Regions from separate parts of the Erwinia sp. 2186 genome, predicted to be linked through region 2. Evidence: predicted binding sites of a transcription regulator. Region 2 holds the regulator's gene; each other region holds the start of a gene.
What was found. Region 2 encodes Fur, which represses iron uptake genes when iron is present. Its sites were predicted from a motif close to ATAATAATGAGAACNACTATCAA; they were not measured.

Region 1: a site for Fur is predicted at 1,998-2,020, ahead of fepB (Fe2+-enterobactin ABC transporter substrate-binding protein). Genes of this name have one in related genera too.
Region 3: a site for Fur is predicted at 2,582-2,604, ahead of efeU (iron uptake transporter permease EfeU). Genes of this name have one in related genera too.

Annotation. Positions count from the first base shown of each region.
Region 1 covers NZ_CM173824.1:561,207-565,708, reverse strand. Annotated here, with positions in the region: gene fes (enterochelin esterase) at 1-1,005, shown strand, start outside; gene fepB (Fe2+-enterobactin ABC transporter substrate-binding protein) at 970-1,938, opposite strand; gene cgtA (Obg family GTPase CgtA) at 2,086-3,273, opposite strand; gene rpmA (50S ribosomal protein L27) at 3,603-3,860, opposite strand; gene rplU (50S ribosomal protein L21) at 3,876-4,187, opposite strand; gene ispB (octaprenyl diphosphate synthase) at 4,442-4,502, shown strand, end outside.
Region 2 covers NZ_CM173824.1:3,444,933-3,449,434, reverse strand. Annotated here, with positions in the region: gene ACXKZG_RS16020 (beta-N-acetylhexosaminidase) at 1-1,984, shown strand, start outside; gene fur (ferric iron uptake transcriptional regulator) at 2,045-2,488, opposite strand; gene fldA (flavodoxin FldA) at 2,850-3,380, opposite strand; gene ybfE (LexA regulated protein) at 3,531-3,812, opposite strand; gene ybfF (esterase) at 3,960-4,502, opposite strand, start outside.
Region 3 covers NZ_CM173824.1:2,003,055-2,007,556, reverse strand. Annotated here, with positions in the region: gene efeB (iron uptake transporter deferrochelatase/peroxidase subunit) at 1-513, opposite strand, end outside; gene efeO (iron uptake system protein EfeO) at 520-1,644, opposite strand; gene efeU (iron uptake transporter permease EfeU) at 1,698-2,531, opposite strand; gene putP (sodium/proline symporter PutP) at 2,760-4,244, opposite strand.

The sequences.
Region 1 (4,502 bases), 2.0 Mb from region 2:
ACCGACGTCTGGCAGACCACTCTGTCCCTGAGCCAGGGCTGGCGTGGCAGTTACTCTTTGATGCCTGACACCGCAGATGAGTTGCCCGCCGAACCGCTTTCGATGCTTTCCCTGAGACAGTGGTGGCAGCAGAAATTCCCACTGGCACAACCCGATCGTTACAATCCGCTGGCGGGCTGGCAAAACGGACGTGGTCACTGGGTGTCTCCGCTGCATATGCCTGCAGCACCAGCGCAACCCGAGTGGCAGACTGAGGATAATCGGCTTGAAACCCTGAACTTGAGCTGGGAGAGCGTGTTACTGGGTAATACCCGAGACGTGGCGATACTGGCCACCGGCGAAGAAAATCCCCTTCATCGTCCACTGGTGATCCTGCTTGACGGGAAATTTTGGCTAAAGAGTCAACCTGTTGCAGCGCCATTGGCAACGCTGACACGCAGCGGAGACCTGCCTGAAGCGGTATACATATTTATCGATTCGGTGGATAACTCGCTGAGAGCCGCAGAGCTCCCCTGTAATCCGCTCTTCTGGCAGGCCATTCAACAGGAATTGTTACCCGAACTGCGGCGGAAAATCGCGTTTTCCGGGCAAGCAAAAAATACCGTTGTTGTTGGACAGAGTTTTGGTGGCCTCGCGGCGGTGTATGCGGTGCTGAACTGGCCTGAACGCTTTGGCTGTGCGCTTAGTCAGTCAGGATCTTTTTGGTGGCCACGCCGGGATCACCAACCTGAGCAAGCGACAGGGTTGTTGATACAACAGGTTGTAAAGGGAATTGCCGGAATGCCCGGGCAACGCATTGCACTGGATGCAGGCTGGCATGAGAAAATCATTCTTGATTCGAACCGGCAGTTATATCCCCTGCTGGTCGATGCTGGCCTTGATGTCCGCTTTCGGGAGATTGACGGCGGTCATGATGCCCTCTGCTGGCGCGGAGGGATCACGGACGGACTTAAGTGGTTATGGTCCGACTCAGTGAGCAGCGAAGAGATCCCTAAGTCGCGTTAAAAGATGGTTTGCACTGTAGTAGTCAAGGCGGAAGCTGTCATTCCCCAGCGTATAGACCTTCTGATGCTGAACGGCAGGCGACGCCGCCAGTAAAGGCGCAGACAGCAGTGCCACTTTGCCAGATTGATCGGCGGCGAACATCAATACAGATTGCCCATTGATCCCCGTCACCAGGCTCTCGCCACTGAGTGGGATAATGTCTTTGCGTTGCAACCTCCGTTGCGCCTGAGCCAGTTCAGCGGGCACCGTGGCCAGGGTAAACCCCAATGATTCCAGCAATTGCCCCTGCGCAGAGTCGCGGGTCCAGAGATTAGCGGCCTGACTTTGTGGATTGAACACCAGTGCAGAGACGGGCTGCGGTGGCAATACTATTGCCGCTTTGACGGCAGCGACTCGTCTGGCAAATGACTGAATAGAAGCCTCCGCTTCGCTCTCCTTTCCGGTGGCTTTTGCAAGTTGTCGCTCTGTTTGCTGCCAGCTCTGCTGGTCGTAATTAATCACCAGCGTGGGTGCAATCAGCGAAAGGCGGTCATACAGCGTGACAGCTGAGTCTTTTCCCGTTGCGCTGACCACGATCAAATCTGGATCCTGCGCGGCGATGGCTTCCAGACTGGCTTCCCCTGTGGGTAACGGTTTTACCCCGCGGGCGCTGGCAATATCGCCCCATTGACGAAAGAACCCCCGATCATCGGCAAGCCGTTTTCCAGGCTGAGTTACCCCGCTGGCAATAACCGGGGCTTCAATCGCCAGTAATGAACCAGTAAGCGTCACGCTGGTTGAAACAATACGTCGCGGCGGCTGCTTAAGCACAACTTCCCCCTTTGAGGTTGAAAGATGGCGCGGCCAGTCAGGACGGGCATCAGCCTGGGCGAGAAAGGGGATCAAAAGCAGGCTGAACAGTAGCGGGTAACGCGTGAGGAAGGCAGAGGTCATTATCAGGCTCGTTGGCAAAGCGCCGATGTCAAAACATGGCAAATCGAAGGATGGCAAAGATGATAATAATTATCTTTACCATTTAAAAGACTTAATTGCCCGAGCTGCAGACATAAAAAAAGGACACCGGGGTGTCCTTTTGTTGGATTAACGCTTGTAGATGATTTCGACGCCTTCGTCGTCCTCTTCATCCCAGTCGTCATCCCAGTCGTCGTCTTCCACTTCAACAGCAGATTCTGCTTCAGCTTCTTCGAGTTGCTGGCGATGATAGTCATCCCACATGAACTCGACTTTCTCAGGCTGCTTCTGTGCTTCTTCCACTTCTTTTGGATTGGCGTTGATAAAGGACATCACATCCCAGCACAATGGCGTTACGCCAGTACGGTTGGCAGCAGAGATCAGATAGTATTTATCTGTCCAGCCCAGCGCATCAGCAATCGCTTTAGCACGAGATTCCGCTTCTTCTTCGTCCAGCAGGTCAACTTTGTTGAACACTAACCAGCGCGGTTTGTTGAAGAGCTTCTCGCTGTATTTTTCCAACTCACCGAGGATGATGCGGGCATTCTCAATCGGATCGGATTCATCAATTGGCGCCAGATCGATGGTGTGTAACAGCACACGGCAGCGCTCAAGGTGCTTAAGGAAGCGAATACCCAGACCCGCGCCATCAGATGCCCCTTCGATCAGACCCGGGATATCGGCGATCACAAAGCTCTGTTCAGTGTCCATACGAACCACGCCGAGGCTTGGTACCAGCGTGGTAAACGGATAGTCAGCCACTTTTGGTTTCGCGGCGGACACCGCACGGATAAAGGTTGATTTACCGGCATTCGGCAAGCCAAGCATACCCACGTCAGCCAGCAGCATCAGTTCCAGCTGAATATCACGCACTTCACCCTTGGTCCCCATCGTTTTCTGACGAGGAGAACGGTTTACGGAGGATTTGAAGCGGGAGTTGCCCAGACCATGCCAGCCGCCTTTCGCGACCATCTGGATCTGACCATGCGTCATCATGTCGCCCAGCGTCTCGCCAGTGCCCTGATCGATGATACGGGTGCCGACCGGCACTTTAATAATAATGTCCTGACCACGTTTGCCGGTACAATCACGGCTCTGACCATTCTGGCCACGCTCTGAACGGAAAGATTTTTCGAAACGGTAGTCAATCAGGGTATTGAGGTTTTCATCGGCCTGCATGTAGACATCGCCGCCGTCACCACCGTCGCCGCCGTCCGGACCGCCTCTTGGGATATATTTCTCACGACGGAAGCTGACGCAGCCATTGCCGCCATCGCCCGCAGCGACGAGTATCGTCGCTTCATCAACAAACTTCATGTTACTTCTCCGTAAATCATTCGCCCGACGCTGGCAAGGTGACGCGTGTCCGGGAGTGATCCGCCGTAGCAAGCTGGTGTGCCTGGTGACGGAAACTGGGTTTCTGGCGCCGCAAAAGCTGTCTTCACGTCGATTCCAGAAAGGGGATCCGCCTCAAGACATCGTGCAGCTGAATATAAAGTGTACAGCAAAAGTGACCTTTGCTGTGAACCCTCAGACGTAATTACGCCGGGGCAGAACGCAGAATGTAAAAAGCCCCGCAATCATAGCGGGGCTTTTAGATTCGCTGCTGAAAGCGGTATCAGGTACCGCTTTCAGGCACGAAAACCTTACTCAGCAACGATGCTGATGTATTTACGGTTGTTCGGGCCTTTCACTTCGAACTGGACCTTGCCGTTTGCAGTTGCAAACAGAGTGTGGTCACGGCCGCAGCCTACGTTGGTGCCCGCATGGAATTTGGTTCCACGCTGACGAACGATGATGCTACCTGCCAGAACAGATTCGCCGCCGAAACGCTTAACGCCGAGGCGTTTTGCATTGGAATCGCGACCATTTCGAGTGGAGCCGCCAGCTTTCTTGTGTGCCATTTGTCAGATCTCCTCTTACGCGCTGATGCCAGTGATCTTCACGTCAGTAAACCACTGACGGTGACCCTGCTGCTTACGGTAATGCTTACGACGACGGAACTTAACAATCTTGATCTTGTCGCCGCGACCATGAGCAATAATTTCTGCCTTGATCAAGCCACCTGAAACTAAAGGCGCGCCAATTGACACATCTTCACCGTTGGCAATCATCAGAACCTGGTCGAATTCAATCGTTTCGCCGGTTGCGATGTCCAGCTTTTCCAGGCGAACGGTCTGACCTTCGCTTACTCGGTGTTGTTTACCACCACTTTGGAAAACCGCGTACATATAAACTCCGCTTTCGCGCTTGCCGTCTTAGTTTCAGGCTGCGCTATAAATATTCACAATAGGGCGCGAATTCTACGCAACTTCCAGGATAATGACAAGTGCCTGATGCGGGGTATTGCAGAAAAAAAACGCTAAGCGAATGCAATTGTTTCGTTGCGCTGATTTTCCAGTACAATCTGTAATACATAACCTGCCGCAGGCACGGGTAAAGACGCTTATCATAGCAGCATACTGAGCAATAGCTGAACAGACTGATGAACTTAGAACAGATAAACGAACTCACCGCGCAAGATATGGCGGACGTCAACGCAACTA
Region 2 (4,502 bases):
TGATGACGCGGATCTCTCTGCTGGGGTGACGCTGGAACTGGCAAGCCTGTCGGCAGAGAAAGCCGAAGCCATACAGCAGCGTTTTGCGTTGATGGGAATCAAAGCGCAGCCCAATGGATACCCGATTACCACTCGGGTGAGCCAAAAAGCGTTCGATAAAAAGCTGGCCGTTCCGGGGGGATACACGCTGAATATTGGCAAGGACAAGGCTGAAGTGGTGGGTTATGACCAGAGCGGCGTGTTCTACGGTTTACAGTCGATCCTGTCGCTGATCCCGGCCGATGGCAGCCTGAACGTGGCGACGTTAAAGGCCAGCGATGCGCCGCGTTTCCAATACCGTGCGGTGTTCCTTGATGTGGCGCGCAACTTCCACAGCAAAGAGGTGGTACTGCGCTTGCTGGACCAGATGGCGGCGTGGAAACTCAACGTTTTCCATTTCCATCTGACCGACGATGAAGGCTGGCGTATTGAAATTCCAGGCCTGCCGGAGTTAACGGAGATTGGCAGCAAGCGTTGTCACGATCTCGAAGAGAAGCGCTGTTTGCTGCCACAGTTAGGATCGGGACCAAACAGTGATAACAGTGGCAGCGGTCATTTCAGCCGTCAGCAGTATATCGATATTGTGAAGTATGCTGATGCGCGCGGTATTCAGGTCATCCCGGAAATCGATATGCCGGCCCACGCCCGGGCAGCGGTAATCTCGATGGAAGCGCGTTACGATCGCTTGTTCAATGCCGGTAAGGAAAAAGAAGCCAATGAATTCCGCCTGCTCGATCCCAGCGACAATTCCAACACCACCTCCGTGCAGCTTTACGATCGCACCAGCTATCTCAATCCGTGCCTGAGCTCCTCGTTACGCTTTACCGACAAGGTGATAGGTGAAATCCAGGCGATGCATAAAGCTGCCGGACAGCCGCTGAAGACCTGGCATTTCGGCGGAGATGAAGCCAAAAACATTCGCTTAGGATCCGGCTATTCGGATAAGAACACACCCGTTGAAGGCACCGGTTTACTGGACTTAAGCCAGCAAGATAAGCCGTGGGCAAAATCCCAGGTCTGCCAGACGATGATTGAAGAAGGAAAGATCGAAGACCTGGATCATCTGCCGAGCGACTTTGCCCTTAACGTCAGCAAGCAGGTTAAGGCACACGGTATCGGCAAAATGCAGGCCTGGCAGGATGGTATTAAAGACGCTAAAAATGCCAAAGCCTTTGCAACGGACAGGGTTGCGGTCAACTTCTGGGACACACTGTTTTGGGGCGGTTTTGATTCTGCCAATGACTGGGCAGGCAAAGGTTATGAAGTGATCGTCTCCAATCCGGATTACCTGTATCTCGATTTTCCTGCCGAGGTGAATCCGCTGGAGCGGGGATACTACTGGGGAACGCGCTTTACCGATGAACGGAAAATTTTCCACTTCGCGCCGGATAACTTGCCACAAAACGCCGAGACTTCCGTCGATCGCGACGGCAAACCTTTCACGGCTAAATCTGACAAGCCCTGGCCTGGCGCTCACGGCATCTCCGCTCAACTGTGGAGTGAAACCACCCGTACCGACGCGCAGGTGGAGTACAAGCTTTTCCCGCGCATTTTGTCCGTGGCGGAACGCGCCTGGCACCGCGCAGCCTGGGAGCAGGATTATAAAGCCGGCAAAGAGTATACCGGCGGCAAAACCCGCCTGGTAGACCAGCAGGCTCAGCTGAAGGACTGGCAGCGGTTTGCCAACCTTCTGGGGCAACGTGAATTGGCAAAACTGGATAAAGCCGGCATTGCCTATCGCTTGCCGGTGCCCGGTGGGGTGGTGCAGGACGGTAAGCTGGTGGTCAATACCGAGCTACCTGGCTTAACCGTTGAGTACAGCCTGGACGAGGGGACAACCTGGCAGCATTGGCAGGCGGATCAACCGCCGGCGGTGGCCGGTAAGGTATTGCTGCGTACGCGCAGTCCTGATGGTCTGCGCGTCAGCCGGACGGAAGCGCTGTAACGGGGCGACAGGCAAAAAAAAACCGGTGAAGGATCACCGGTTTTTTGCTGTTAGTGTAGATTACTTGTCGTGCAGCGTCTCATCTTCACGGCAGTCACCGGTTGAGCAGTGACCGTAAAGGTACAGGCTGTGGTTACTGAGTTTGATGCCGTGGCGCGTGGCGATATCACGCTGGCGAGCTTCGATGTTTTCATCACGGAACTCGATCACCTTGCCACAATCCAGGCAAATCAGATGATCGTGGTGATGCTGCTGAGTCAGTTCGAAAACGGATTTACCACCTTCGAAATTATGACGGGTAACGATCCCGGCATCATCAAATTGGTTAAGAACGCGGTAAACCGTCGCCAGACCAATCTCTTCGCCCATGTCAATCAGACGCTTGTACAAGTCTTCCGCACTGACGTGATGGCCCTCAGGTTCCTGAAGTACTTCCAGAATTTTAAGTCGTGGAAGCGTGACTTTCAGGCCGGCCTTCTTTAATGCGGTGTTATTGTCAGTCATGCGGATATTGTCCTGTTACTTTGCTAGTCACTTTGTGGCTGAAAAGCCCTGAACATCGGTCGTCGCGAAAAGCCAAACGTCTCATTATAGAACTGATATTTCGAAATGAACACCACTGGCGATGCATCTCAATCAAGGGAGGTAAGGAGAAGAGTCGTTACGTCCGTGAGAGCAAGCGGTTGGGCTGACATTTCGCTCTGCCTCATCATAGTCGCTATTAGAGCGAAAGGCGCTGAGAAAGCGGGTGACCGATGGCGATATTTTACAGATTTGCAGATGAAAGTTACAAAAATGTGTCTATTACTTCTATAGGAAAAACCACTGGCCTGATGTGAGATACCTCCCAATCAGGCCGGTCTGATTACGCTTCCAGGATTTCTTTCAGCTGGAGCTCGTCATAAATCTGTTTGACCCACTGCTCGGTGCGCTCACTGGTGAGTTCTGGCTGACGATCTTCGTCAATAGCCAGACCGAGGAAGTGCTTATCATCCGCCAGCCCTTTCGAGGCTTCAAAATGGTAGCCTTCAGTTGGCCAGTGACCGACGATCACCGCGCCTTTAGGCTCGATAATGTCGCGGATGGTGCCCATCGCGTCACAGAAGTACTCAGCGTAATCTTCCTGATCGCCACAGCCGAACAGCGCAACGAGCTTGCCGTTGAAATCAATTTCTTCCAACGTCGGGAAGAAATCATCCCAGTCGCACTGCGCTTCGCCGTAGTACCAGGTTGGGATACCGAGCAGCAGAATATCAAAGGCTTCAAGGTCTTCTTTGCTGCTTTTAGCGATATCATGAACTTCAGCCACCTCTTTACCGAGCTGCTTCTGGATCACTTTTGCAATGTTTTCTGTATTGCCCGTATCGCTGCCAAAGAAAATGCCTACGATTGCCATGACTTACTAACCTCTTGAAACGTATTGATAGGGTAAAGGCTGCTTATTACAGATACCGGCAATGATAGCAGACAGCTACAGGGGGATAAATGAGTAATCCGCCTGCTTTTGTCGCTTTGTGCTTCACCGGGGGGTGCTGAAAGCGCCTGTTCAGCGGTCCTGATCGGCCAACTGCGCCATGACCATTTCTTCAATCAGCTCGCTGCGGCTCATATTACGCTGCTCGGCAAGCTGGTTCAGAGCATCAACCGCGTCACTGTTCATTTTCAGTTCAACGCGCTTCAGCCCGCGCACTTTATCGCGCTTAAGCTGGTTGCGTTTGTTGATACGCAGCTGCTCATCACGCGTCAGCGGATTGGTTTTTGGTCGTCCCGGGCGACGGTCATCTGCGAACAGATCGATCGTGGTGCGGTCCGTGTTTTCTTTTGCCATAGAATCGTGATACTGAAAGGCTGGAGTTCTGATGGTTCAGGCCTGATGTCGGCTGAAATTCGTGCAGCGACAAATTTTTAGCGCGCCATCATACCCCAGCGAAAGTCATGACGACAATGATTTAGCCATCTCAGGATATAATTGTTTTTACAGCGCAAAAAAACGGCGTATTGCGCGCAAAACAGCATCAGGTTTCTCGGCATGGACCCAGTGACCGGCACCGTTGACCACATGCGCACGGGCTTTGGGGAACTGCGCCAGCAGGGCGTCACGATATTCATCGGCCAGGTAGGGCGAACGTTCGCCGCGAATAAACAGCGCGGGATGCTCCCAGGCCGGAACCGGCTGCCAGCCAATAATCCGATCGTAGCACTGCCACAGCACCGGCACGTTAAACCGCCATTCCCCTTGCTGGAAGGATTTCAGCAGAAACTGAATCACGCCTTCTTCTTCTATCGTTTCACGCATCAGCGCTGCGGCATCGCTGCGTTGCGTAATGCCCGCTGCGGTGACCGCCTTCAGCGCCGCAAAAATCGTATCGTGATGGCGAGTCGGATAAGCGACCGGTGCCATATCGATAACCACCAGCTGCTCGATGCGTTCTGGCGCCAGCGCGGTTAACGCCATCGCCACTTTTCCGCCCATCGAATGTCCGATGACCGCGACCCGGTCAATCCCTTCGTCATCCAG
Region 3 (4,502 bases), 1.4 Mb from region 2:
CGCATCGTTAGGAAAACGCGTCATCGCCTGTAATTTCACCGGCTTCTGCGCCTGTAACCCATAGCGCTCGTCAAACAGTGAATGCCCCACCGACACCGTAATGGTCAGATTATCCGGGTAAATATCATCTCCCAGAATGCCGGAATCCATTGGCGGTAAGCGTGGATTGGTCACCAGCGGCGCTTTGCCGCCTTTGGTCAGGAAGGCAATGCGATCGTTGAGCAAGCGGAACAACCGTTGCAAATCCGCTTTGTCGGTCGCCAAAACGTCAAAGGCTACGATCATCATCGCAGCCTGTTGAGGTGTGGTTACGCCCGCCTGATGCAGGCCATAAAACGGCTGTGCCTCCTGTCTTGCTGAAGGCGACAAGGCGCCTGGCGAGAAGGATTTATCATCCGGTGCCGCATGCACCGGACAGCCACCACTTACAGCAAAGGCACCCCCAAGGATGCCCATGCCTTTTAATAAACGACGACGCGACGGCAGTGCCGCGTCATCCACAGATTTTGCCATTTACGATTAATCCAGTCCCAGCGTTCCGCGCAGCTTAGCAAGGTCTTCCGCCAGTGTGGTGATCGGGCCTTTCATTGCATTGCGGTCAGCGTCAGTCAGCTTGTCATAAGATTCGTAACCGTCTTTGGTCCGGTATTTTGACAAGATGCCGTCCACTTTCTTGAAGTTCGCATCGATTTTCGCCAGCAGAGGCGCATCGGCCTTCTGCAGCATTGGACGGAGCAGGTTAACAATTTTCTGCGCGCCGTCAACGTTAGCCTGGAAATCCCACAGGTCAGTGCGGCTGTAACGATCTTCTTCGCCGGAGATTTTGCTGGAGGCCACTTCTTCAATCAGACCCGCCGCACCGCCAACTACTTTGCTTGGCGGGAAGGCCAGCTCGTCAATGCGCTTCTGCAGATCCAACACGTCGGTGTTCAGCTGAGTCGCAAAGGACTCCATGCCTTTGGTGCTCTTATCGCCCCACAGTGCTTTCTCGATGCGGTGGAAACCGGTGAACTTAGGATCTTCCGCTTTCTTCTCGAAATCGTCTTCACGGGCGTCGATGCTGCCATCCAGGTCAGAGAACAGTTCGGCAATCGGTTCGATGCGCTCGTAATGACGGCGGGTTGGTGCGTACAGCGCTTTGGCTTTTTCGATATCGCCCGCTTTCACCGCATCGGTAAAGGCTTTGGTGCCGGCAACCAGTTCCACCACTTCTTTGGTGACGTAGGTTTTGTATTCAGCAATCGGTCCGACCAACTGCATCACGTCCGGCTTTCCGTCAGAAGGCGCATTAGTGCCCTTGACGATCAGCTTGCCTTTCGGGTTGCTTAACAGGCCGCAGGTCAGGTCATATTCACCGGCTTCCAGATTCGCCGTCAGCTTCTGGGTAAAGCCAGGCGCGATATTTTCACGCTCTTCGACCACCATCACCCCCTTCAGGATCTCCCACTCCAGCCCTTTCTGGCTGTTGTTCTGGATGATGAACTGGGTTTTACCCGCGTTCACCGTGACGTTCATTGGATCACACTGTTTGTCATTCACGCTGATTTTAACCTGCGGAATATCAGCGGCCATCGCAGCGGCAGAACCGGTCAGCAAAGTCACGAGCGCAGCATTCAGCGCGTGCTGGCGAAAACGAAGAGTCATAGTAAATCCCTGTGAAAAAGTTACGCGCCTGCAAAACAGGCGCGGACAAAGGCTTAGCGTGTGGTACGCACTGCCGTAGCCTGTGGACGCACTGGCATAAAGAACAGCAGCAGCGCAGGAACTAAATAGATAAACCAGACCGCCACTTCGCTGACGCTTGGCGTTTCCTGGTAGCCCAACATCCCTTCCAGCAGCGTACCGATAAGGGTGCTGGTGGAGAGCGTATTACTCATATCAAAGGCGATGTCCTGGAAATGATTCCACAGTCCGGCTTCGTGGAAGGCGCGGATTGCACCGGCGGCCAGACCGGCGGCCACAAACAGGATAAACAGGCTGGTCCACTTGAAGAAGGTCGCCAGGTTAAGACGCACGCCGCCCCAGTAGATCAGCATGCCGAGGATAATCGCGGTCGCCAGGCCCAGTATGGCGCCCAACGGTGGACCAATGCCCACATCCTGCTGGAACGCCGCGAGCAGGAAAAACACCGATTCGAGGCCTTCACGGGCAACCGCCAGGAACACCATCATAATCAGCGCCCAGCCGCTGCTTTTGCCCTTCTGCAACGCATTGTCCACGGCATCTTCCAGTTGGGCCTTCACGTTGCGGGACACTTTGCGCATCCAGAACACCATGTAGGTCAGGATACACACGGCCACCACGGCCACGATCCCTTCAAACAGCTCCTGCTCTTTCTGCGGGAATTCGCCGGTGGTTTCGTTGATAAAGTAGCCAACGCCAAGGCAGAGTGCGGCGGCAACAAACACGCCCACCCACATTGCGCCAAACCATTCACTGCGATGGGTACGCTTCAGGTAACTGGCGATCAGGCTGACAATCAGCGCGGCTTCCAGGCCTTCGCGTAACATGATGAGAAATGGAACAAACATGCCTACACCCTCGAGTGTGAAAGAATTTCAGTTGCGGTAAAGAAACGTAAATCAAAACGATATCGATTATCATTATCGGCAACGAAAAAACAAGAGGCATCGTGGGTATTTTCGCAATCTGCGAGAAGGGGCGCGGCGGTGCTGTAGCGGATACAAACGGGGCGTGCGAAGAGTCAACGGCAGTCAACCGACCGGGCGTCAGTGCGACGCCCGGTGGTAAACGCTGACTTATTTGGTGTTGTATTCGATTTCTGCTGCTTCGAAACGTTGCTGTGCCGCAGCGCTTGGCTCGCGGCCCATCAGGCTGACGATCCAAATTGCCAGGCTGGCGAACAGGAAGCCAGGGATGATTTCATACAGATCCAGCCAGCCGTACTGTTTCCAGATCAGTACGGTTGCCGCACCGATAATCATGCCTGCCAGCGCGCCGTTACGGGTCATACGCTTCCAAATCAGCGACAACAGCACCACCGGACCAAACGCCGCACCGAAGCCCGCCCAGGCGTAGCTTACCAGTCCTAACACGCGGTTCTCCGGGTTCGAGGCCAGCGCAATGGCGATCACCGCCACCAGCAGAACCATCAAACGCCCTACCCACACCAGCTCACGCTGAGTGGCGTTTTTGCGCAGGAAGTTTTTGTACAAATCTTCCGTCAGTGCGCTTGAACACACCAGCAGCTGACAGCTCAGGGTCGACATCACCGCCGCCAGGATAGCGGAGAGCAGGATACCGGCAATCCACGGGTTAAACAGAATACGCGCCAGCTCAATAAAGATGCGCTCGCCGTTTTCAGATACGCCCACGGCCTGCTCCGGATGGTTCTGGAAATACGCGATGCCGAAGAAGCCCACTGCAACCGCCCCACCCAGACACAGGATCATCCAGATCATGCCGATGCGGCGTGCACTGCGGATTGAGCGGTGGGAATCGGCCGCCATAAAGCGCGCCAGAATATGCGGTTGCCCGAAGTAGCCCAGTCCCCAACCCAGCAGCGAAATCACCGCGACAAAGTTCAAGTTCTTCAGCATATCGAGGTTTTCGATACTCTTCGCTTCAATCACCTTAAGCGAATCGCTCAGACCGCCGACGGCGAAAATCACCATCACCGGCGTCAGGATCAGCGCGAAGAACATCAGGCTGGCCTGTACGGTATCGGTCCAGCTGACGGCGAGGAAGCCGCCAACGAAGGTATAGATGATGGTGGCCGCAGCACCGGCCCACAGCGCGGTTTCATAACTCATGCCGAAGGTGCTTTCGAACAGTCGCGCACCGGCAACCACGCCAGAAGCACAATAGATAGTGAAGAACACCAGGATCACCAGCGCTGAGATCACCCGCAGCATTTTGCTTTTGTCCTCGAAGCGACTGGAGAAGAAGTCTGGCAGGGTTAAGGCGTTATCGTGATGCTCGGTCTGCACGCGCAGACGGCCCGCGACAATTTTCCAGTTAAGGTAGGCGCCGATGGTCAGGCCGATGGCAATCCAGCTTTCTGAGATGCCCGACAGGAAAATGGCACCCGGCAACCCCATCAACAGCCAGCCGCTCATATCCGATGCGCCCGCCGACAGCGCGGTGACCACGCTACCCAGACTGCGACCGCCGAGGATGTAATCATCGAAGTTTTTTGTAGACCGGTATGCAATAAAACCTATCAGCACCATGCCGAGGATATAAACACAAAAGGTCACCATCATTGGTGTACTCAGAGTCATTCAGGTTCTCCACTTATAATTGTTTATGCACAACCACTGGAGCTATCCGTAGTCACCGCTGGAACGTCGCGGCGCTACCTCCCTGGCTCAGCGCGGGGTATCCTGCCGTAAACCGCTTTGACGCACAAACGATTTAACACAGCAGTTACAGCAATTTCACCCTTCGTCACAGGCGGAGTTTTAACAGGTTGCACTGGATCACATTTTAACCGGTTGCACCTGTACTAAACCCCCATACAGCCCAGGGAAATCGGTCAC